3 regions of the Rhodococcus sp. NPDC058521 genome follow, and region 2 is predicted to be linked to each of the others. Evidence: riboswitches for the same ligand, from Rfam matches in the RefSeq annotation. Region 2 holds a riboswitch; each other region holds the start of a gene.
The links. A riboswitch is a leader RNA that binds a small molecule or an ion and turns the genes downstream of it on or off. The one in region 2 is predicted to bind cobalamin.
Positions count from the first base shown of each region.

Region 1: linked by a shared signal. The riboswitch ahead of metE (5-methyltetrahydropteroyltriglutamate--homocysteine S-methyltransferase) and the one ahead of ACFWO3_RS15960 (CbtB domain-containing protein) in region 2 are both predicted to bind cobalamin.
Region 3: linked by a shared signal. The riboswitch ahead of ACFWO3_RS20395 (ABC transporter substrate-binding protein) and the one ahead of ACFWO3_RS15960 (CbtB domain-containing protein) in region 2 are both predicted to bind cobalamin.

Region 1 is NZ_JBHXNL010000003.1:118,726-126,564, forward strand. Features, by position in the region: gene ACFWO3_RS06955 (AraC family transcriptional regulator) at 1-650, shown strand, start outside; gene ACFWO3_RS06960 (VOC family protein) at 663-1,088, opposite strand; gene ACFWO3_RS06965 (LysE family translocator) at 1,129-1,776, opposite strand; gene thpD (ectoine hydroxylase) at 1,922-2,833, shown strand; gene ACFWO3_RS06975 (alpha-ketoglutarate-dependent dioxygenase AlkB) at 2,874-3,497, shown strand; gene ACFWO3_RS06980 (3-deoxy-7-phosphoheptulonate synthase) at 3,502-4,575, opposite strand; cobalamin riboswitch at 4,888-5,085, shown strand; gene metE (5-methyltetrahydropteroyltriglutamate--homocysteine S-methyltransferase) at 5,214-7,475, shown strand; gene ACFWO3_RS06990 (bifunctional 2-methylcitrate synthase/citrate synthase) at 7,531-7,839, opposite strand, start outside.
Region 2 is NZ_JBHXNL010000010.1:58,412-66,250, forward strand. Features, by position in the region: gene ACFWO3_RS15920 (LuxR C-terminal-related transcriptional regulator) at 40-300, shown strand; gene ACFWO3_RS15925 (ScnB) at 301-651, opposite strand; gene scnC (thiocyanate hydrolase subunit gamma) at 648-1,337, opposite strand; gene ACFWO3_RS15935 (SH3-like domain-containing protein) at 1,334-1,618, opposite strand; gene ACFWO3_RS15940 (hypothetical protein) at 1,615-2,052, opposite strand; gene ACFWO3_RS15945 (CbtB-domain containing protein) at 2,096-2,293, opposite strand; gene ACFWO3_RS15950 (hypothetical protein) at 2,344-2,838, opposite strand; gene ACFWO3_RS15955 (CbtA family protein) at 2,945-3,724, opposite strand; gene ACFWO3_RS15960 (CbtB domain-containing protein) at 3,715-3,909, opposite strand; cobalamin riboswitch at 3,942-4,067, opposite strand; gene mhuD (mycobilin-forming heme oxygenase MhuD) at 4,083-4,391, opposite strand; gene ACFWO3_RS15970 (alpha/beta fold hydrolase) at 4,424-5,194, shown strand; gene ACFWO3_RS15975 (A/G-specific adenine glycosylase) at 5,260-6,135, opposite strand; gene ACFWO3_RS15980 (carbonic anhydrase) at 6,224-6,850, shown strand; gene ACFWO3_RS15985 (hypothetical protein) at 6,908-7,645, shown strand; gene ACFWO3_RS15990 (hypothetical protein) at 7,706-7,839, opposite strand, start outside.
Region 3 is NZ_JBHXNL010000017.1:78,627-86,465, reverse strand. Features, by position in the region: gene dnaK (molecular chaperone DnaK) at 1-1,248, opposite strand, end outside; gene ACFWO3_RS20400 (hypothetical protein) at 1,479-1,790, opposite strand; cobalamin riboswitch at 1,930-2,064, shown strand; gene ACFWO3_RS20395 (ABC transporter substrate-binding protein) at 2,107-3,144, shown strand; gene ACFWO3_RS20390 (FecCD family ABC transporter permease) at 3,144-4,181, shown strand; gene ACFWO3_RS20385 (ABC transporter ATP-binding protein) at 4,178-4,945, shown strand; gene ACFWO3_RS20380 (ABC transporter permease) at 4,845-5,708, opposite strand; gene ACFWO3_RS20375 (DinB family protein) at 5,841-6,380, shown strand; gene ACFWO3_RS20370 (multicopper oxidase family protein) at 6,386-7,839, opposite strand, start outside.

The sequences.
Region 1 (7,839 bases), on a different contig from region 2:
CGGTCGTCACGGTCGTTCAGGACGATGCCGACAGCGAGATTCCCGAGGAAGCCGCCCGAATCGTCACGGACTTCACGCTGATCCTCCTGCACCGATTCGCCGCCTGGCTCGTGGGAAAGCGGGTTCGTCTACTGGCTGTCGAAGTCCCCTACCCCACGCCGCTTCCGACACTGGCGCAGAACTACGACCACATATTCGGGGTCCCGGTGGCGTTCGACTGCCCCGCACCCGCGATCGAGTTCGACAACGCAGCGCTGCGCCTACCCGTCATCAGGACCGAGGAAGCCCTCGAGGACTACCTGCGTGGATCACCGAATCTCTTGCTCTCCGAACGGGACTACGATTCTGCCGCGTCAGCACAGGTACGCCGTGCCCTCGAGCTCGGAGTGAAAGGGCGAACCGCAACCGCCGAGGACATCGCGGACATGCTGTCGATCAGCGTGCCGCATCTGCGTCGACTGCTGCGCCAGGACGGCACCTCGCTGAACCAACTCCGCGAGGAAGTATTGCGTGACGCTGCGGTTGCCAGTCTGCGGCGTGGAGAGTCGGTCGAGGTGCTTTCTGCCCGTCTGGGCTTTTCCGAGCCGAGTGCGTTCCGGCGAGCGTTCAAGCGGTGGACAGGAAGTACTCCGAGCAGTTTTCGGCACTGACGCGGTGCGGGGTCAGCACAGACAGAATTCGTTTCCTTCCGGGTCGGACATGGTGATCCATCGGTACGGGCCCTGACTTCGGCGGTGCATTATTGTCGCCCCCTTCGACTCGAGCACCGCCGCAAGGTCTTCACGACCGTCGCCGGCTTGCAGGTCGAGGTGCAGTCTGTTCTTGGTCTGCTTGGACTCGGGCACCCACTGGAATACAACGCGAGGGCGCTGCGGATGATCGGGGTCCCGGATGGCCGCGCCCTGCTGCCACACGAGTACGCCCTCGAACGTGGTGGTGTCGGACACTTGCGCATGTCCGGCGCTGATCAATCCGCGGATGAACTCCTCGTCACTCGGCTCCACCTCCCATCCGAGTGCGTCGGCCCACCATTTTGTGAGTTCGTGGGGCATTTCCGGATCAACAGTTACCTGAAGTTCCATCGACATGTACCCACGCTAGATCTGCCCACCGACACTTTGGTCCGCCTCATGCGGCGGCCGGACGCGACTTGTCGACGAGAAGGTGCACCGCCAAGGCGCCGAGTACAGTCCCCATTGCCGCCTTCTGGGCCCGCACCCACCCTGGGCGCGACGAGAGGAAAGTGGCGATTCCGCCTGCGAGACAGACGATCAGCGCGTTGACGGTTAGGGCCACGATGATCTGAACCGAGCCGAGCACGAGACTCTGCGCCCACACCGGTCCGTCTCCGGGGCGTATGAACTGCGGGATCAGGGCGAGGTACAGCACCGCGATCTTCGGGTTGAGCAGGTTGGTCGTCAAACCCATGACGAAGAGCTTTCGCCGCCCGTCCGGCGCCAGCATCCCCGATCGCGCGAAGACGTCCTTCCCGCCCGGACGCAACGCCTGCCAGGCCATCCATGCCAGGTACAGGGCACCGGCGATCTTCAATGCCGTGTACAGCTGCGGGACCGCTGCGAACACACTGATGATACCGAGCGTCGCGGCCACCAGGTAGCACGCGAAACCGAGCGCCACTCCCGCGAGTGACACGAGTCCGGCCACCCGTCCCTGGGTCACACTTCGAGACACCAGATAGACCATGTTGGGCCCGGGAGTGAGCACCATTCCCAACTCGACGGCTGCGACACCAAGGACTGCTGCGGCACTGATCACGGCGCCCAGAGTCGCATCCGGGGCGCGTGATCGTCACGGTCCACTTCGACGTTCCTGGCCTGCGCACAGGCTTGCATTAGCCGACGACCAGTGGGAACGTCGGATATGTACCTATATTGCTGACCTGAAAGGGTGAGATCGAAATATGCGTACGGCTGTCGCCGACCACTACCCCACACGTGACCGCAACGAGTGCACAGTGAGCCAACGGCACGACCCTGTCACGTGGTTCGAATCGAATCGAGACACACCGACGAAGGGGCCACTGAGCCCCCGCGAAATCGCAGATTACGACTCCCGCGGCTTTCATTCTTCCGAAGCCCTCGTGCCCACCCGAGACGTCTTCGACCTCAAGGACGAGATGACCCGTCTCGCTCAGGATCGTCGGCTGGTTGGCGACGGTCGTGTCGTGCGAGAGAACGGGGACGGAGAGGTTCGCTCCGTTTTCGACGTCCATCTGCTGAGTTCAGTCGTCGACGAGATCGTTCGTCGGCCCGAGGTCGTAGGGATCGCTCGCCAGATCCTCGGCTCCGACGTGTACGTGCATCAGTCCAGGCTCAACTTCAAGCCGGGCTTCAGCGGCGGTCCGTTCTATTGGCACTCCGATTTCGAGACGTGGCACGCCGAAGACGGCATGCCGACGCCGCGGGCGATGAGCATTTCGATCGCACTGACAGAGAACTACGGTTACAACGGCGGACTCATGATCATGCCGGGCTCGCACAAGGACTTCGTCTCGTGTTCCGGCCGCACTCCGGACAACTACTACAAGGAATCACTGGTCAGCACCGCTCCGCCCACTGGTTCACCCGACGAGCGCATGTTGTCCCGCATGGCCAACGAGTACGGAATCGAAGTCATGACCGGTCATGCCGGTTCGGCGACCGTCTTCGACTCCAACTGCATGCACGGCTCGAATGGAAACATCACGCCGTTCGCTCGCTCGAACCTTTTCGTCGTGTTCAACAGTGTGGAGAACACCCCGACGGACCCGTTCTCCGCGCCGAGCCCGCGACCCAGGTATCTCGGGAGCAGGGACTTCACCGCGATCCGATGAATTAGAACATATGTTCGATGGCTGGAGTATGCTGGACCGCATGCTCCAGCCATCGCTGTTCGACGACCCCGCGCTCGGGACGCAGCTCGGCGTCCTGAGCGGGTCTCTTCGGCGGCACGCGCTCAGTCGCGGCGCGTGGGTCGACGCTCGTCCCGGCTGGTTGACCGGCTCGGAGGACCTGTTCGACCGGCTCGTCACGGAAACACCGTGGCGGGCAGAACGCCGCACCATGTACGACCGTGTGGTGGACGTACCGCGACTCGTCAGGTTCTACGCCGAGAAAGATCAGCTTCCCGACCCGCTGCTGCACGCCTGCCGCGAAGCACTGTCCGACCATTACGAACCCGAACTCGGTGAACGGTTCGCCACGGCGGGCCTCTGTTACTACCGGGACGGAAACGACAGCGTCGCCTGGCACGGGGACGACACAGGCCGCAGCCGCACCGAGGACACCATGGTTGCCATCGTGTCACTCGGCGCCGCACGGCCGCTGATGTTGCGGCCGCGCGGCGGTGGACAATCGCTGAAATTCACCGTGGGACACGGTGATCTGGTGGTCATGGGCGGTTCGTGCCAACGCACCTGGGAACATTCCATCCCCAAGAGCGCCCGCCCGACCGGACCGCGGATCAGTGTGCAGTTCCGCACGAGAGGCGTTCGCTGACGCGTCACCGTCGCGCGGCCACCGCATTCGCCAGCCGATCCAGCTGGGCTGCCGTGGTTTCCCAGCCGAGGCAGGCATCGGTGATCGACTTGCCGTAGACCAGTTCGTCGGAACGGCCAAGCGCAAGGTCCTGCCTGCCGGCTTCGAGGAAGCTTTCCAGCATCACGCCGACGATTCTCTTCTCTCCGTTCGCGATCCGCTCACTCAGATCGGAGACCACGTCGATCTGCTTCTCGTGGTTCTTCGAACTGTTGCCGTGGCTGGCATCCACCACGACGCGTTCGGGCAAACCCGACTTGCGAAGTCGCGCAACCGTGTCTGCGACCGTTTCCGCATCGTAGTTCGGCCCCTGGCTGCCGCCCCGCAGAATCACGTGACAGTCGGGGTTTCCCACTGTCTTCACCAGAGCCGCATGACCGTCCAGATCGGTTCCGGGGAACACGTGGCTCGCACCTGCGGCGCGCGTGCCGTCGACCGCGACCTGCACGTCCCCTTCCGTGGAATTCTTGATCCCGACGGGCATCGACAGCGCGCTGCACAACTGCCTGTGCACTTGGCTCGCCGCCGTTCGCGCACCGATGGCCCCGTAGGAAACGAGGTCCGCGATGTACTGCGGCATGATCGGATCGAGGAATTCACACCCGACGGGTAGCCCGAGACGCGAAATGTCGAGAAGCAGCTTCCGGCCGATTCGCAGACCGCTGTCGATATCGAACGTCCCGTCCAGGTGGGGGTCGTTGAGCAGACCCTTCCACCCCAGCGTGGTGCGCGGCTTCTCGAAGTACACCCGCATGACGATCTGCAGGTCGGCGCGAAGTTCCTCTGCTTTGGACGCCAAACGGCGTGCGTAGTCCATCGCAGCGACGGGGTCGTGCACCGAGCACGGCCCGACCACGACCAGCAGGCGGTCGTCGTCCCCGTTCAGGATGTCGACGGTGTTGGCGCGGCCGGTGCGTACGGTCGCGGACGCTACGTCGTCGGGCCCGAGTTCGCCCCGAACCACGTTCGGGGGCACGAGCGGACTGAGCTGGACCGTTCGCTGATTGTCGAGATGGTGGTTGTCCAGAGTGACGGACATGATGTCGGTTTCCTGTTCCGACCGACCCTCGAAGCCTTCGAGGAACTCCGCGAGCCGGTCTGTGATCCGGCTCGTGGAGTGGGAGGTCAGCGCGTGGTTACACCGACCGACCCACCCGGGGCCGACCTGCTAAACCAGAAATACGTGCGCTGCATGCGGACCACAGTAGCGGCCGGTAAGCGTCCGCGCCACCGTGCGGTTGACGAGTGCATGGACTCGTCTGCCGCTCACAGAGGCACTGCGCCTATGCTTGGCACTGCAGCTGGTTCGCCCTGTGCGGTCGTGAGGAGCCCCGAAGACCACACTCGGCGTCGAAGCACGCGTCACTCCGGTGACTCGTGTGAGAGGGAATCCGGTGAGAATCCGGAACTGTCCCGCAGCGGTGAGCAGGAACGACCGCCGTCACCACGCACTGGGCGCAACCGCCTGGGAAGCGACGGCCACTAGGTCCGATGTCGTCACATCGGGAGCCTGCGAGTCCGAAGACCTGCCGACTGTGTCGGGCACGCCGTGCTCGACGGTTCACCGCCTCGTGGAATGGGCGCGTAGACCTCCGTGCGCTTGCAGCAATACCCAGGGCTCGAGAGGTGTACCCGCTTGCCGGTGGTGTCCGTACCGCTACGCAACTGGAGAATCTCGTGACACTTTCATTCACCGCGACCGTGCTGGGCTCCCCTCGCATCGGTCCGAATCGCGAACTCAAGAAGGCCGTCGAGAGCTACTGGTCGGGCAAGATCGACGCTGCCGGCCTCGAGTCCGTCGCCGCCGACCTCCGCACTCGGAACTGGACCGAGCTGCGCGACGCCGGCCTCGACTCGATCCCGGTCAACACGTTCTCGTACTACGACCACGTACTCGACACGGCTGCCATGCTCGGCGCGCTCCCCGACCGCGTCGCGGGCATCGACAACCCGCTCGACCGCTACTTTGCGGCCGCACGCGGAAACGACACCGTGACGCCCCTCGAGATGACCAAGTGGTTCGACACGAACTACCACTACCTCGTTCCCGAGATCTCGCCGTCCACCACCTTCTCCCTCGACCCGTCGAAGGTCCTCGCGGAACTCGAACAAGCACGTGCACTGGGCATTCCGGCGCGCCCGGTGATCGTCGGTCCGGTGACGTTCCTGCTGCTCTCGAAGTCCGTCGGATCGGATGCACCGCTCCTCGACCGTGTCGACGAACTGCTTCCGCTGTATTCCGAACTTCTCGCGCTCCTCGCCGCCAAGGGGGCCGAGTGGGTTCAGCTCGACGAGCCGGCACTCGTCGCCGACCGCACGGCCGAGGAAATCGCGGTCGCGTCACGGGTGTACGAATCGCTGTCCGGCCTGGAGAACCGTCCGGCTATCCTCGTCGCGTCGTACTTCGGCGGTCTCGGTGATGCTCTCCCCGCCCTGGTCGCCACCGGAATCGAAGGCCTGGCAGTCGATCTCGTCGCCGGCAACGACACGTTCGCTTCCGTTCCGGAGCTGTCACGCAAGCACATCGTCGCCGGGGTCGTCGATGGACGCAATATCTGGCGCACCGACCTCGAGAAGGCACTTGCGTCCGCGAGCACCCTTCTGGGTTCTGCCGGTTCCCTGGCGGTCTCGACGTCGTGCTCGCTCCTGCACGTTCCTTACACGCTCGATGCCGAGACCGGCATCGACAAGGCACTGCGCTCCTGGCTCGCGTTCGGAAGCGAGAAGGTACGCGAGGTAGTCGCTCTGGGAACGGCACTCACCGAGGGACGCGAGTCCGTCGAGGAAGAATTCGCACTCGCCCGCGCTGCCGCTTCGACTCGTGCGAGCGACCCGCGCCTGCACGACGCCGAGTTGCGGAGCCGTCTGGCCTCTATCGTCGAGTCCGATTCGGGACGCAGCCCGGCCGCGCAGCGCCGTGAGGCACAGGCGGCGCTGAACCTTCCACTGCTCCCCACCACGACGATCGGTTCGTACCCGCAGACCACACAGATCCGGGTGGCCCGCGCGGCCCTGCGCAAGGGTGAGATCGACCAGGAAGAGTACCTCTCGCGGATGCGCGCAGAGATCGCGGACGTTGTCGCGCTGCAGGAAAAGCTCGACATCGACGTGCTCGTGCACGGCGAGCCGGAGCGCAACGACATGGTGCAGTACTTCGCCGAGCAGCTGGACGGATTCTTCGCCACGGCGAACGGCTGGGTGCAGTCCTACGGAAGCCGCTGCGTACGGCCGCCGATCCTGTTCGGTGATGTGCGCCGCCCCAAGCCGATGACGACCGAGTGGATCACGTACGCGCAGACCCTCACGGAGCGGCCCGTCAAGGGGATGCTCACCGGTCCGGTCACCATTCTTGCGTGGTCCTTCGTGCGCGACGACCAGCCCTTGGCGGACTCCGCCAATCAGGTTGCTCTCGCGATTCGCGAGGAGACGGTGGATCTCCAGAATGCGGGCGTGAAGGTCGTTCAGGTGGACGAGCCCGCACTGCGCGAGCTACTGCCGCTGCGTAGCGCGGACCAGGCCGGATACCTCGACTGGTCGGTGGGATCGTTCCGGCTCGCGACATCGGGAGTAGCCGACGAGACACAGATCCACACCCACCTGTGCTACTCGGAATTCGGTGAGGTCATCGAGGCCATCGCCAAGTTGGACGCAGACGTGACCTCGATCGAGGCTGCGCGTTCGCACATGGAGGTTCTCGACGATCTCAACGCGGTGGGCTTCGACCTCGGTGTCGGGCCGGGTGTGTACGACATCCACTCCCCGCGTGTGCCTGGTGTCGACGAGATCGCTTCCTCGCTTCGGGAAGCACTGAAAGCCGTCCCTGTGGAACGGCTTTGGGTCAATCCTGACTGCGGCTTGAAGACTCGTGGTCCGGCGGAGGTCGAGGCGTCGCTTCGCAACCTCGTCGACGCCGCGAAGCTGGTTCGCGCCGAGCTGTAGGCCCCCGCCTGTGAGTGGTTAGCGAGTCCAGGAACTCGCTAACCACTCACGGGGGTCAGCGGGCCACGGCTCGCTGCTCCACCCCCGAATACTCGCTGAGCGGCCTGATCAGGGCGTTCGAAGCGCCCTGTTCGATGATGTGCGCCGTCCACCCCGTGATTCGTGCCATGACGAAGATCGGTGTGAACACCTCGATGTCGAAACCCATGAGGTAGTAGGCAGGGCCGGCCGGGAAGTCCAGATTCGGTTTGATACCCGTGGCGTCGAACATGGTTCGCTCGAGCTCGTCGTACATGTCGAGCCACTTCTGGCCGTCCGTCACAGCGGCGACGTCCTTCAGAGCGTCACGCATGGACGGAACCCG
Region 2 (7,839 bases):
GTTCGGCCGGGTCGGGGCTTAACAAGAGGGGGTTTCACAATGAGTGCCGTTGTCGAGAACGTACAGGTATACAGTCAGGCAGCCTTGTCTCATCGGGAGATCGAGGTGCTTCGTGAATGGTTGCGGTGTGAGTCGAAGGTCGAGGTAGCTCGGCGGCTCTACATTGCCCAGGGCACGGTGAACACGCATCTGGTGCGGATTCGCGACAAGTATGCTGCTGCCGGTCGACCGGCCACCACCAAGACTGCTCTGCTCGTGCGGGCACTGCAGGACGGGTTGATCACGATCGAAGAGTTGTGATCAGTCCCGGGTCCATCGGTCGCGAATCTCACGCATCTTGCGGAGCAGTTCGGCCTCGCTGACGACGCCACGGTCGAGTAGCTCGTGGGTCGTCGCGACGACGGACCTGGTGTGGACGGGAAAGTCTCGGTAGACGGTTTCGCCGAGTTCGTCCTCGGTGCCTCGGCGGTCGAGGTTGTCCCACGCACCGCGCCAGGACAGACATTCGCAGACAGCCTGCATGCTCCCCTCCCAAGGGGCAGGCTTTCGATCCCGGCCCGTGAGCCCGGTGTCGGTGCGTACCTCATCGGGTGGGAGAGCGTCGAAAAGGACGCGGTAGCCCTCGGTTCTGGAATGTTCCGTCCTCGTCACGCTGCACCTCCGTTGATCTCCGACGGTGGCTTCTGCGCCGTCCAATCCGTCCGGGGCAGTGCCACTCCGATCATCGTGTCTCTCGTGACGATCTGGGCGAGTTCGTCCTCGCTCCAGCCGTCGGTTCCCTCGGGGCGCATAGGCATCACCATGAATCGTGACTTCTGGTTCGAGTCGTGCACGCGGACTTCGACTTCCGGGGGCATGTGTAGCCCGAACTCGGCGAGGACTTCACGCGGCCACCGCACCATCCTGCGGCGGTAATTGGGTGTTCGGTACCAGTCGGGCGACATACCGAGGACGGGCCGGGGGTAGCACGAACACAGCGTGCACACGATCACGTTGTGCACGGTCAGGGTGTTCTCGAGGACGTAGAAGTACGTGTAGTCGCTCGGTGTGCCGGAACCGGTCGGATCCCGCCAGTCGATTCCGACCTCCTTGCACGTCTCGGTGCCGTCCTCGAGGAGCCGCTTCTTGAACTCCTGGTCGACCCACGATTTCGCGACGAGTCGCGAGCCGCCGGAGGGCCCCACCGATTCTGCCCATTCGAGAAACATCCGGTGGTCTTCCGAGGAGAACAATCCTTTCTCGATCGACAACTCGCGGATCGCCGCTTCGAGGACTTCGAACTCGCTTATCTCCTCCGATTCTCGAATAGGCGTGTGATCGCCATGTTCATCGCTCATGGGGCCGCCTCCAGCCAACGTTCGGAACATTCGGTTTCCAGGGTGTCGCCGTCGAATCCGGTGTACCGATCCCACAGGTCGGTCTGCAGGAATCGGACGACGTAGAACGGCTCCTGCCTTCCGTCGTCGCGACCCCAGGCTTCGTCTTCGGGAATGACCCATGCGGGTCGGTGTTCCACGATCACGCCGGTATGACCTCTGATGAACGCCTGCGTTCGGGTGTGGAACATCGACGTGGATTCGCGCACCCTGACCCGATCACCGATCTCGAAGTTTCTCATTGCTTCGCCTCGCGCATTCTGGCGCGCACGTCGTCGAGCTTCGCGGACAACTCGTCGGGTGTGATGAATCCCTTTGCGACAAGCGTTTTCGCGGCTACGGTGATCCACCGTGCGTAATAGGGCAGCCCGAAGTACAGCGTGGCGCCGAGGTCGTTCTCGGCCCGTCGTCGCTCCTCGGAATTCCACACGCCGCGCCACCCCAAACATTCACAGGTGACGTAGGTGTTCATTTCCCAGGTCTCCTCGACCTTCTCCTTGTACTCGACGGGCAGGGCGGGTTGTCCACCGACGTCGTGAAGTACATGCCGCAGAGCTTCGAAGGAGGAGTTGGACAGTTCGTATGGGGAGTCGAGTGATTCGCCTCGTACGGGGTTGTATTCGGCTACGCGATCGGACACCGAGTCGAATCCGGCTCGGGTGGACTGGGTACCCATTTGGTGCTCCGCTCGGGGGTGTCAGCGGCACGCGCTCACCGGGTCAGTGGCAGGGCAGGCCCATCAGATGGCGGCCGTCGTGCATCAGTTCGTGGAGGTACATGCCGCTGCGAGAAATGGCCCCCTGATCGAATCCGACCAGGTAGAGCGTGAGCAGTGCCAGGAGAACGGCACCAACTGCTGCGAGCGTGATGCCGATGGTGTCGGTGAGATGCCGGTTCGGCGTATATGCCAGATCCATACGTGCCCCCTGGAGGGTGGGTGTCGAGCAATTGCCCGTTCTTTCAGACGTTACGCCGCGGCCCTTCTGCGGTGGCGCTGATTCGGCGCGGTCTGGATGTGACGGCCGAAGAACCGTCCGGAGCTCGGCGTGAGCATCAAGGCGATCGCCGTGATCACGGCAAGGAGATGAACGGTTCGTGCAGTGAGAATCACGGCGCTGTACAGGGTGAGTTCGGGGAGCGAATTGCCCGACAGCATCCAGGTGAGGGGCTCGGACACGAGCGAAGCGATTCCGGCCGTGCCGAGTCCTACGACGAGGACGATTCGCGCCCAACCCTCGCCCGCTCGAAGTCGGCCCATCACGACCAACACCGCTGCGTACACGGAGAGACGGACCAGGACCTGCAAGCCGACGGACGACAGGTTCACATCGGGTTCTTGCAGGGCCGTCGACACGTGAGCGATCGTTTCGACAACTCCTGCCGAGAGCGCAAGCGCGAGCAACCAATACGCCCGGTCGACCGAGGCGGGTGGGGTGACGCGCTGTTCTCGAACCACCGACATGACAAAGCCCCTTGCTGAGAGGTCGAAGTGTGATCACTTCATGCTCACGGCGCAGGGGCCCTGCTCACATCACTCCGAGGTGCCGATCGGACCCCGTACTCAGGTGCTAGCCAATCGGCTTTCGGTTCGCGGCGCGGTCGGTGAGGAACGCGAATGCGGCGCCCAGTGCCAACCACAGCGTGGCCTGGGTTGCGAGAGACGAGAGACGGAATTCCCACAGCAGAGTGGCGGGGAAGTCCTCGCCGACTTCGTTGATGCTCGGTAGCGCCGCATAGCCGATGACAACGACCACCAGAAACGCTGCGACCGGCGCGATCACCCGTACCGAGGCGAAGTTCTGGTCTGCCACTCGCCCCGCCACGAATACGGCCACCGCGACCGCCAACAGTCCCAGCACGACAGCAGCAAGCCACAGCCACGTGCGCTGGTTGATGGTCTCGGGGTCGCCTACCGCTGGTGGGTTTGCGGGGTACTTGAAGAACGGAACGGCTTCGATCGCTAGCCAGCCGAGACCTGCCAGGGTCAGAGCCAGGGCTGCTCCCGACAGTGCGGTGAGTCGACGTGCGTAGTGCATGACGACGGCGTAGATGGCACCGAGGGCAAGGCCGGCCAGTGCGGTGGCCAGGAAGAGGCCGCCCTTCTGTCCGTCTCGGCTGACCAGGGCATCCTCTTCGTCGTGCGAATGCCCACCTGCAGCTTCGTGGTCGTGCGGCTCGGCCGCGGACTGGGCTTCCTCGAGCGCGATCGCGGAGTCCACGTGGGGCTCGCCGAGGACGAATGCCACGCCGCCGGCAAGGATTCCGGCGATCAGTCCGGCCAGCAGGCCGCGGATGAGGAGCTTCGTGAACGACTGGGTGCCGATGTGCGAACCGGTCGTCAGTGGCACGGCAGGCCCATCAGGTGGCGTCCGTCATGCATCAGTTCGTGCATGAACATGCCGGTGCGCGAGACCGCACCCTGATCGAATCCCACTATGTACAGCGCGAGCATGGAGAGCAGTACGACCGCGAACGCGATGACGGCCAGTTTGGTCGAGTCGACCGATGCCTCGGGAGAGTAGGCGAGTGCCACGGGTGGTTCCTCCTGGGATTGCGCGTCCCCTAGGTGTCCATACGATGGCCGACAGTGTCTGGCTTTTCAGTGGCGCGACCGCTCCGGAATTGCACCGGATTCCTGCCGAACAATCGCTTTGTCCTGCGAACTTTGACACCGGCGGGTAGCCGGTGTCAACGAGCTCGTGGTGATCAAGCCTTCGCGGCCACGTCCAGCACGACCTCGAACTCGAGCAGGGAAGCACCCGAGGCGACGGGCTTCTGGCGCTCACCGGCATGAGCCTCCCGTGCCGGGCCGTCACGCCACGCCTCGAAGGCTTCCTCCGTCTCCCACTGGGTGACCACGAAGTAGCGGTTCTCGCCCTTGACCGGGCGCAGCAGTTGGAATCCGAGGAAGCCGGGCGAGTTCTCGACGGCATGTGCGCGGTTCGCGAAGCGCTTCTCCAGCTCGGCGCCTGCACCCTCGGGGATTTCGATTGCGTTGATCTTGACGACAGCCATGTCGGTGAGGCTACTCCGCTAACGTGGCAGCCGTGTCGGACGATCATGCACTTCACGACGAGGGCGGGGGCGGTTCGCCGATTCTGCTGCTGCACGGGTTGATGGGCAGTGCGCAGACGTGGCGACGTCAGGTTCCATGGCTCCGAGAGCACGGGCACGTGTACACGTTCGACGCGGCGGGGCACGGGCGGCCCGAGCCGGGCGAACTGACCACCGAGGCGTTCGTGGAAGACCTGGCGGCTCACGTGGAATCGATCCGGAAACCGATGATCGTGATCGGGCACTCGATGGGTGCGTTGCACGCGTGGGCGTTCACTGCGGCGCACCCGGATCGGGTGCGCGCGCTCGTCCTCGAGGACATGGCGCCCGACTTTCGTGGTCGCACGGCCCGGGATTGGGCCGCGATGATCGAGGAGTGGCCGCAACCTTTCCCGACCGAGGAATCTGCGATCGAGTACTTCGGCCCGGTCGCGGGACGCTACTTCCTGGACGCGTTCGAGAAGCGCGACGGGGGTTGGTATCTGCACGGTGACGTTGCGACATTCCGGGACATCTCCGAGGAATGGGGTGGTCGTCATTTCTGGGATCAGTGGCAAGCGGTGGACGTGCCTGCGTTGTTGATCGAAGGCGAGTTCACCATCACGCCTGCCGGGCAGATGCGGCGCATGGCCGACGAACATGCGTCGGCGCAGTACGTACGCATCACCGACGCCGGTCACCTGGTCCACGATGACCAGCCTGTCCGGTACCGCGAGGTGGTCGAAGACTTCTTGCGCGGCCTGAAACCCCTTCCCCACCCCTGACGAATGTCACACCGGTTCGACTCACGCGAACCGGTGTGACATTCGTCAGCAAGGGGTGGGGAGATTCAGGCCTCGCCGGCGAGCGCGAACTGTCCGTCGTCGGTCTGTTCCACGAGGCCGTCGACGAGGAGCGAATCGAGCGCTCGGTCGCGCTGGCCCGGGTCGGTGAGCCAGACGGTGTCAAGGCGAGCCCGTTCGACCGGACTTTCGCTTTCGCGCAGAACTGCCATCAGCTTTCCGCGCACCTGACGATCGGTGCCCGCGAATTTCTGCACCTTGCGCCGTTCGCCGGTGTACTCGGGGCGTCCCGCGTCGGTCCACGCACACGCGGGAAGCGGGCAACGTTCGCAGGCGGGCTTGCGGGCCGTGCAGACCGTTGCGCCCAGTTCCATGAGTGCGGCCGAGAAGGTCGCGGCGCGGGCCCGGGTTCGGGGCAGGAGTGCTTCGACGGCGGCGAGGTCTCGGGTGTTGGAAGGATTTCCGGGCTCGGCGGAACCGTCCACCGCTCGGGCGACCACACGACGCACGTTGGTGTCCACGACAGGAACTTTCTGTCCGTAGGCGAAACACGCGACGGCGCGAGCGGTATAGGCGCCGATGCCGGGAAGACCCAGCAGCGTGTCGACGTCGTCGGGCACCAGATCCTGATGACGGGTCGCAAGGACCCCGGCACATTCGTGCAGCCGCATCGCACGCCGCGGATACCCGAGCCTGCCCCAGGCGCGCAGCACGTCTGCCTGACTGGATGCGGCCATGGCGGATGGAACGGGCCAACGCTCGACCCACTCCTCCCAGGTCGGAGCCACCCGCGCCACCGGGGTTTGTTGGAGCATGATCTCGCTCATCAGAATGTGCCAAGCGGTGACATCTTCCCGCCTCCAGGGCAGGTCGCGGGCGTGGGTTTCGTACCACGCGATCAGGGCCGACGCGTCAACCGTCACCTGTTCTCACACTCTCTCTCCTGGTTACGTCGGGTAGACGTAATGTGCTCGCCCAACGGCCGAAACCGGGTGGGTGCACAATGGCCCCATGCCCAACTCGAATCCAATATCGGCCTGGAAGTCACTGCGCCAGGGTAACGACCGCTTCGTCAACGGTGCTTCGATCCACCCCAGCCAGGGGATCGCCGACCGAGCGAAGCTCGTCAAGGAGCAACACCCGACCGCCGTGCTGTTCGGCTGTGGTGACTCGCGCGTCGCCGCCGAGATCATCTTCGATCAGGGTCTGGGGGACATGTTCGTCGTCCGAACCGCTGGTCAGGCCATCGACGATTCGGTGCTCGGATCGATCGAGTATGCGGTGGACATTCTGAACGTTCCGCTCATCGTGGTGCTCGGCCACGAGGGCTGCGGTGCCGTGAAGGCCACCATGGATGCACTGGACAACGGCAATATTCCGAACGGGTTCATTCGTACCCTGGTCGAGCGCGTAGCCCCGTCGATTCTGATGGGACGAAACGAAGGCTTGACCACCCCGGACGAATTCGTGGCACGCCACGCCCTCGAGACGGCCTCGCTTCTGCAACAGCGATCCCGAATCATCGCCGAGCGAATCGCGAACGGAACCTGCGCGGTGGCAGGCGTCACATACAACCTCTCGGACAGCAGAATGCACCTTCAAGGCGTGGTGGGAGACATCGGCGAGACCGTCGGCTGAGCGACACGCCGTGCCTGGTGAGCCACAGGTCGAGCACACCGAACTACCGTTGACGTCGTGCTCGAACCTAATGGACCGTTGCCCCCCGAGATCTACTGGCGCCGCCGTGCACTCGCGATCGGTGTCGGCGTCGTCGTCGTGGCACTCCTGGTGTGGTTGCTGCGTTCGTTGGGCGGGGGCGGTGACGACCCGGACACGGGCGCTGCGGCGGCCACGTCGTCGTTGACCTCGGCTCCCGCCACCTCGAGCGAGAAGTCGGACGCCAAGAGTGAAGGCGAGGGTTCCGGCGGCGCCGGAGACTCGAGTGGTTCGAGTGAGTCGAGCAGCGGCTCGGAGACTTCCTCGGGTGCGTCGTCCACTTCGTCGACGAGCGCAGAGCCGGTTCCTGCGGGTCAGTGCCCCGATCAGTCGCTCGCCATCAAGGCGACCGGTGAGAAGCCGAACTATGCGCCCGGGGAAGAGCCGACCTTCACCACCGTCATCACCAATATCGGAACCACTCCGTGCGAGCGAGACTTGGGGAGCGGCCTGCAGCAGGTGCTCGTATACACCCTCGACGGCAATCAGCGCCTGTGGTCCAACATCGACTGTTTCCCGCAGGGTGAACCGGACCTTCGTACTCTCGCTCCGGGTGAGCAGGCGGTGTTCTCGGTGAAGTGGTCGGCGAAGACGTCCGCTCCCGATTGCCTGGAACAGCCCGAACCGCAGCGTGATCCGATCGGACCCGGTGCTTATACCGTCGTCGGTCAGCTCGGGCAGCTTCGCAGTGCTCCCGAGCCGTTCAACTTCGGCTGATCGCCAGCGCACTCACATCCTCGGCGACCGTCTGCCACAGCGGGGCAGGGATGTCGTGGCCTACGCCCGGAAACACTCGAAGACGAGCGCCTTCGATGGATCGGGCAGAACCGGATTCCGCAGTTCGCACAGCCGCGGGCCGTGCCATTTGGCGCCTATCTGGTGGCTCTGTGCCTTCTGGTCGCGTGGTCCGG
Region 3 (7,839 bases), on a different contig from region 2:
CTGGAACACCTGGATCTGCACCGAAGGCTGGTTGTCGTCGGCCGTGGTGAAGGTCTCGGACCGCTTGGTGGGGATGGTGGTGTTGCGCTCGATGAGCTTGGTCATCACGCCACCCTTGGTCTCGATACCGAGGGACAGCGGAGTGACGTCGAGGAGCAGAACGTCCTTGACCTCACCCTTGAGGACGCCGGCCTGCAGTGCGGCACCGACGGCCACGACCTCGTCCGGGTTGACACCCTTGTTGGGCTCACGTCCACCGGTGAGTTCCTTGACGAGCTCGGAGACTGCGGGCATACGGGTGGAACCACCGACGAGCACGACGTGGTCGATGTCCTTGACGGCGATTCCGCTGTCCTTGACGACGGCCTGGAACGGCGCGCGGGTGCGGTCCAGCAGATCGGAGGTGATCTTCTGGAACTCGCTGCGGGACAGCTGCTCGTCGAGGAACAGCGGGTTCTTGTCCGCGTCGACGGTGATGTAGGGGAGGTTGATCGAGGTGCTCTGCCCGGAGGAGAGTTCGATCTTCGCCTTCTCTGCAGCCTCGCGCAGACGCTGCAGGGCCATCTTGTCCTTGGTCAGGTCGATGCCGTTCTGCGACTTGAACTTCTCGACGAGCCAGTCGACGATGCGCTGATCCCAGTCGTCACCACCGAGGTGGTTGTCACCGGACGTGGCGCGAACCTCGACGACACCGTCGCCGATCTCGAGCAGCGAGACGTCGAAGGTACCGCCACCGAGGTCGAAGACCAGGATGGTCTGCTCTTTGTCGCCCTTGTCCAGGCCGTACGCGAGAGCAGCTGCGGTGGGCTCGTTGACGATGCGCAGCACGTTGAGGCCCGCGATCTGACCGGCTTCCTTGGTGGCCTGACGCTGTGCGTCCTCGAAGTATGCGGGAACCGTGATGACGGCGTCCGTGATGTCCTCGCCCAGGTAGGACTCCGCGTCACGCTTGAGCTTCATGAGCGTGCGGGCGCTGATCTCCTGCGAGGTGTACTTCTTGTCGTCGATCTCCACGTTCCAGTCGGTGCCGATGTGGCGCTTGACGGAGCGGATGGTGCGGTCGACGTTCGTGACGGCCTGGTTCTTGGCGGGCTGGCCAACCAGGACCTCACCGTTCTTCGCGAATGCGACGACGGAAGGGGTCGTGCGTGAACCTTCGGCGTTGGCGACCACTACGGGCTCGCCGCCTTCCAGCACAGACACGACCGAGTTCGTAGTACCGAGGTCGATACCGACGGCACGAGCCATAAGTGTTTCCTCACTTTCGTATTGCAGCTGGTGAACTTGTGTGAACGCTGCGATTGGGCGCTTGGATTGTGACGCTGGTGAGCGCCCTCCGCTCAAGTTTGCACCCGGAGGGCTCCCGGCGTCAACTCGAACCTGAGTCTCATGCGCTCAAGTCTGTCGTAGTGCTCAACGGGCCGTGTCGCAGGATTGTTCCCGAAACAGAAAATTCCCAGCTCGAGTGAGGTACGGACTCAAATCGTGCACGCGCCGTTCGCCGAACCACCGTAGTAGGGCTCGGGGTCGAACGGATCGGTCGCCGTCCCGCCGTAGTGCGCGTCCGGGTCGTACTCGTCGTTGCTCGTGCCCCCGTAATACGGGTCGGGGTCGTACTCGTTGTCGGAGCCGGAGGCACTGCAGTAGACGATCGGCTTCGGCCCGTCGTGGTCGATGGGTGCTGCGGCGGCCGTGGGGGCGAGCGCGACGGCCGCGGCGATACCGACCGAGGCGAGACAAGCCGAGGAGACGACGGCTGCGAATCGGGTGATTGCGGTTCGAGTGGTCATACCCGAATACTTCGCTTCACCAGGGGAAACAGCATCCAGGAGATACCCGATTCGACCCCTGAGATTTCGACCCCGAGACAACCCTCGCTCACCCATGAGGTCGTCACTCGTGTGGCCGCCCTTCACGACGAGCAACCGAACCGGTATACGGTGATTCGGGCCTCCCGGCCCGTGATCGGAGGGGGAACCCGGTGCGAATCCGGGACTGACGCGCAACGGTGACGATTCACGAGGAATCGAAGTCCGATCGCCCTCCGCTCACAACTGGTTGTCACGGCTCCGCGAACGAGCCCCGACTCGAGGAGTTGTGCGCACCGTGCACGTATCCCTTCGCCGTACCCCGACGATCCTGTGCGCCGCAGTCCTGCTCGCATCCGGTTGCGCGTCCAACGACCAGGGCGCAGGAGAGAACATCGAGTCGGGCGGCAACTACCCGGTGACCATCGAGAACTGCGGACACACCGTCACCGTCGACTCGCCACCCCGACGCGCCGTATCGCTGAATCAGGGTTCGACCGAGATTCTGCTCTCCCTCGGGCTCGCGGATCGGATGGTGGGAACCGCCACCTGGACGGACCCTGTTCGTGACAACCTCGCCGCCGACAACGAGCGCGTTCCCCGGCTCACGGACAACAACCCGGCCTTCGAGGTGGTCCTGGACACCGAGCCCGATTTCGTGTCGGCGTCGTTCGTCGGCACGCTGGGTCCGGGAGGCGGCGTCGCGGATCGAGATCAGTTCGACAAGCTCGGCGTCCCCAACTACGTCTCGCCTGCCGATTGCGAGGGCAAGACGGACGGGGGCGATTCGGACGGCGCCCGTACCGAACCACTGAGAATCGACGCGATATACAAGGAGATTCGCGACCTCGCCGCCGTCTTCGACGTGCGTGAGCGCGGCGAGCAGTTCGTCTCCGAACTGCAAGCACGATTCGAGGTGGCGTCGGACGCCATCGACGCATCCGGGGTATCGCTCGCGTACTGGTTCGCCGACATTCAGGCGCCCTACATGGCGGGGTGCTGCGGTTCACCGGGTGTCATGACCGATTCGGTTGGCGCACAGAACATATTTGCCGACACCGCCGACGAATGGCCGCAGGTCAGTTGGGAGACGGTGCTCGACCGCGACCCCACCGCACTCGTACTCGGCGATCTGAGCCGCCGCTCGATCGAGGGCGACTCCCTGGACAGCAAGATCGCATTCCTCGAATCCAATCCCGTAACCCAGCGTCTCTCGGCGGTCCGCGACAAGCGATACATCATCGTCAACGGGGCCGACATGAATCCCTCCATCCGTACCGTCGACGGCGTCGAGAAGGTCGCCGAAGCGCTGCGCGGCTGGGGCATGACCAATTGATCGCGCCTTCCATCCGCAACGATTCCGCACTGCTACGAGGTGCACTCTTCGCCGGTTCGCTGGCGATCCTCGTGGTCTCCGTCGCGGTGGCGATCACCATCGGCCCCGCAGCACTGTCCGTCGGCGACGTCTATGCCGTGATCCTCGAGCACTGCGGGCTCGGCACCTCCGGGGTGAGTCGAATCAAGGACGGGATCGTGTGGGAGCTGCGACTGCCCCGCACCCTCCTCGCCGCCGTGTGCGGAGCCGGGCTCGCCCTGTGCGGTGCGATCATGCAGTCGTTGCTCCGAAACCCACTCGCCGACCCCTACGTTCTGGGCATTTCGTCCGGCGCTTCGACCGGTGCGGTGTCGATCGCGGTACTCGGTGTCGGTGGCGGAGCGGTGTCGTTGTCCGTCGGCGCTTTCGGCGGTGCGGTGCTGTCGTTCGCGCTCGTCATGTTGCTGGCCGCCGGCGCGGGTGGCGGCACCGAACGCGTCGTTTTGGCCGGCGTTGCGGGCACCCAACTGTTCGCCGCGCTGACGTCCTTCATCGTGATCTCCTCGGCCAACGCCGAGCAGACGCGCGGCATCCTGTTCTGGCTACTCGGCTCGCTGGCCGGCGCCGATTGGACGGATGTACTCGTGTGCAGCGCGGTCGTCGCGGTCGGCGTCGTGCTGTGCCTGGTGAAGGCATCTGCGCTCGACGCCTTCACATTCGGCAACGATGCGGCATCGTCACTGGGCGTGTCCGTGCGCTGGGTTCGTATCCTCCTCCTCGGGATCACCGCCCTCGTGACGTCCGCTCTCGTCGCTGCTGCCGGGGCGATCGGATTCGTCGGCCTGGTATTGCCGCATGCCGCCCGGTTCGTGGTCGGACCGAGGCACAGCCGGTTGTTGCCGGCCGTCGTGATGATCGGCGCAATCTTCATGGTGTGGGTCGATGCCATCGCCAGAACGGTCTTCGAACCTCAGGAGATTCCGGTCGGAGTCGTGACCGCACTGATCGGCGTACCGGCGTTCGGCGTGATCCTCTTCCGAATGAGGAGGAGCAGATGAGCCTGTCGGCCAAGGGCATTCGGTGGAACCGTGCCGGACGGACCGTCCTCGACGACGTGGGCTTCGAGTCGTATCCGGGTCAGACCATCGGCCTGCTCGGACCGAACGGGTCCGGCAAGTCTTCGCTGCTGCGGGTGCTGGCAGGCATATCACGTCCGGATGCCGGGGAGGTGCTCGTCGACGGTGCGGATCTCCATTCGCTGCCGCGCAGACAACTCGCTCGTCGGCTTGCGATGGTCGACCAGCAGGTTCACACCGAGGTCGACATCATGGTCGCGGATGTGGTGCGGCTCGGCCGGATTCCGCACCGCGGGCTGTTCGGGGGCGACCCCCGCGCCGATGATCGCGCTGTCGACGCCGCGTTGGCGAACACCGGGATGACCGAGCATCGACGGCGGATGTGGCACACCCTGTCGGGTGGGGAGCGGCAACGTGCCCAGATCGCGCGGGCTCTTGCGCAGGAGCCCACCGAACTCCTGTTGGACGAGCCCACGAATCACCTCGATATCTCCCATCAACTGGAGATTCTGTCGCTCGTGGCGGAGCTGCCGGTCACCAGTTACATTGCCCTGCACGACCTCAACCTGGCCGCCATGTTCTGCGATCGGGTACTCGTGCTGCAGCGCGGTGCCGTGGCGGCGTGGGGTCACCCATCCGAGGTCATCACCGAACAGTTGGTGCAGTCCGTCTACGACGTGTCCGCCACGGTCGCAGCCGTCGACGACGGGTACCCCGTGGTGACGTACCGGCGTCGACGCCGGTGATCCCGGATCGATCGGCGGCACGGGGGCGGTGAACCAGTCCGCGCGCCACCATTTCGACGGTGGCCGCGACAGCACAGGTCTGTGCGAGTAGCAGTCCGACCAGAACGAGGATCTGCACGGCTCCCGCCTGCACGGCCGAACCGCTTGCCAGCAGCACACCCACGAACGCACCCGGAAGAGTCACCAACCCCACGGTTCGCGTCTGGTCGAGCCCCGGTAGGAGTGCATCGGAGGCTGCGGATCGGACCACCTCGAGTCTGGAGTCGCGCTCGTCCAGGCCGAGGCTCAAGGCGGCCTCGACCTCGCCCCAACGCTGTTCGATCGAGTCGAGGGCCTTGCGTGCGGCCAACGATGTCGCGGTCATCGCGCCACCGAGGACGATGCCCCCGACCGGAACCAACGCGACACCTTCGAGCGGGACCACCCCGCTGATCAGCATCATCGGAAGCACCGTCCCGATACCGGCCAGCAGAGCAAGGGCGAGCCACGCAGCAGACCTACCCGCTTCGGCTCGCCGTCCCGACGTGAAGACCGCCGCACCGAACATGACGATCAGCACGAGGACCGACGACCAGAGCCGGGAGAGCGCTGCGGCCAGGACGAGGGAGACGAGCGCCAACTGCACGGCGCCGCGAACTGCGGCGCCCGGTACCACCGTCGGCCGGCCGAGACCGGTGGCCAGGTAGACGGCCACCGCGCACACCACCATGACGAGGCACAGAGCAGCGAGACCGAATCCTGGATTCGCCAGAGACGTACTCACCCGCCCAGTCTCCCCCTGTGAGTGGTTCGCGAGGGTCTGGACTCGCTAACCACTCACAGGGGGAATTAGGACCGTTTCTGACCGCAATGCCTCATAGCGTGGTCTTCACCATCACATCGAAGGAGCACGGACATGAGCAACAGCACCTCCGCCGTCACCGGTGAACGCGCCGACATCCTGGCGATTCTCGAAGATCAGCGCCACAACTTCCTCATCACCTTGCGTGGGCTCGATCAGGAGAAGGCGCTCGCACGCACCACCGTCAGTGAGCTGACGCTCGGCGGGCTAGTGAAGCACCTGACCGAAGTCGAGGGCGACTGGATCACCACCGTCCTCGAGCCGGACGAGAATGCCGTCTTCGACATGGACACCGCGGTCGACACTTTCCATCTCGTCGACGGGGAACTGTTCTCCGAGCAGGTGAAGAAGTACGAGGCGATGGCGGCGCGGACCCGGGAGGCCATCGCGAGCCTCGACGATCTGGACGTACTCGTGCCACTGCCCATCGCTCCGTGGTCACCCGAGCGTGAATGGTGGACCGCCCGAAAGATCTTGCTGCACATCATCCGAGAGACGTCACAGCACTCGGGTCACGCGGACATCATTCGCGAATCACTGGACGGCGCGAACACCACGATGCAGATGGGTGCAGACGCAGGCATGGAGTTCTGACCGTTTCAGCGGTGCCCGCCGTGCGACGCGTGACCTGCGTGATCGGCGGCGGGCGGCTCCTCCAGTTCCTGGCCGGGAGCAACGACGACGAACTGGCCCATCATGCCGTTGTCCTCGTGCCGCAGCATGTGGCAGTGGTACATGTACGGAAAGGACGGGTTCGTGTAGTCGGTGAACCGCACCAACAGGCGCACCGATTCCCCTGGCGGGATGTAGACGGTGTCCTTGGGCCCCGACATCGCGGGATCGTCCGTGCCGAGGATCTGGAACTGGACGTCGTGGATGTGGAAGTTGTGGATCTGACCGCTGTTGTTGCGGATTTCCCACTCCTCGGTGGTACCGAGGGTGACTACCTCGTCTATCCGGGACATGTCCATGGACTGCCCGTTGATCTCACGGTCGTCGTCGAGTTCGAATGTTCTCGTCCGCTCGGGTTCGCCGAGGTCCACCTTCTCGGAGAGTCGGTCGGGGACCTCCTCGTTGGCCTCGAGTTCGTCGGCGGCCCGTAGTTCCATGACGTCCAGGGTGTCCGAGCCGCCGCCGAACCGGTCGGACCAGAACCCGGCGCCAAGGTCGGGTGGCGTACTCCGCAGGACGGTATCGGTGCCGGGGGGCACTTCGACCACGATCTCTGCACGTTCTCCCGGCGACAACATGATCGACTGGAGCGTTTCGGGTGTTTCGAGCAGTCCGCCGTCGGTTCCGACGAGCAGGAACGGAAGCCCGTTGTCGAATCCGAAGTCGTAGATGCGCGCGTTGGAGGCGTTGAGGAGCCGCAGACGCACCCGCTCCGTCGTGACGTCCAGATAGGGTGCAGGTGTTCCGTTGACCAGAATCTCGTCACCGAGGATGCCGGTATTGACGAACATGCCGGGTTCTTCGTCGAGCTCGTTCCCGTCGAACTTCTTGTCCTGCACGATGACCGGGACGTCGTCCACACCGTAGTCGGTGGGAAGCGCGGGCCCGTCCGGGTCGTCGACGAGGATAATCCCGGCCAGTCCGCGATACACGTGCTCAGCTGTGAATCCGTGCAGGTGCGGGTGGTACCAGAGGGTCGCTGCGGGTTGGTTCACTGTCCACTCCGGCTTCCAGGTGTCGCCGGGCTTCACCATCTGGTGCGGACCACCATCCATTTCTGCGGGCAGGTGCATACCGTGCCAGTGCAGGGTGCTGGTCTCGCCCAATTCGTTGTGGACGTTCATCCGCACGTCTTCGCCGCGATTCATGCGGATGGTGGGGCCGAGATAGTCCCCGTTGATTCCCCATGTTTCGGTGTCCGGGCCGTGGCCGAGGTCGGCTCGACCGCGCCGCATTTCCAGGTCGAACTCGCGTGTGCCGTCCGCTGCCACCGTCGATTGTGCGACCGACGGAATGTTCAGAGCCCTTGTGAATTCGACCTGCCCGGAGGTGTCGATACGGGCGGACGAGTAAGCGAACACCCCGGCACCCACGGGTAGCG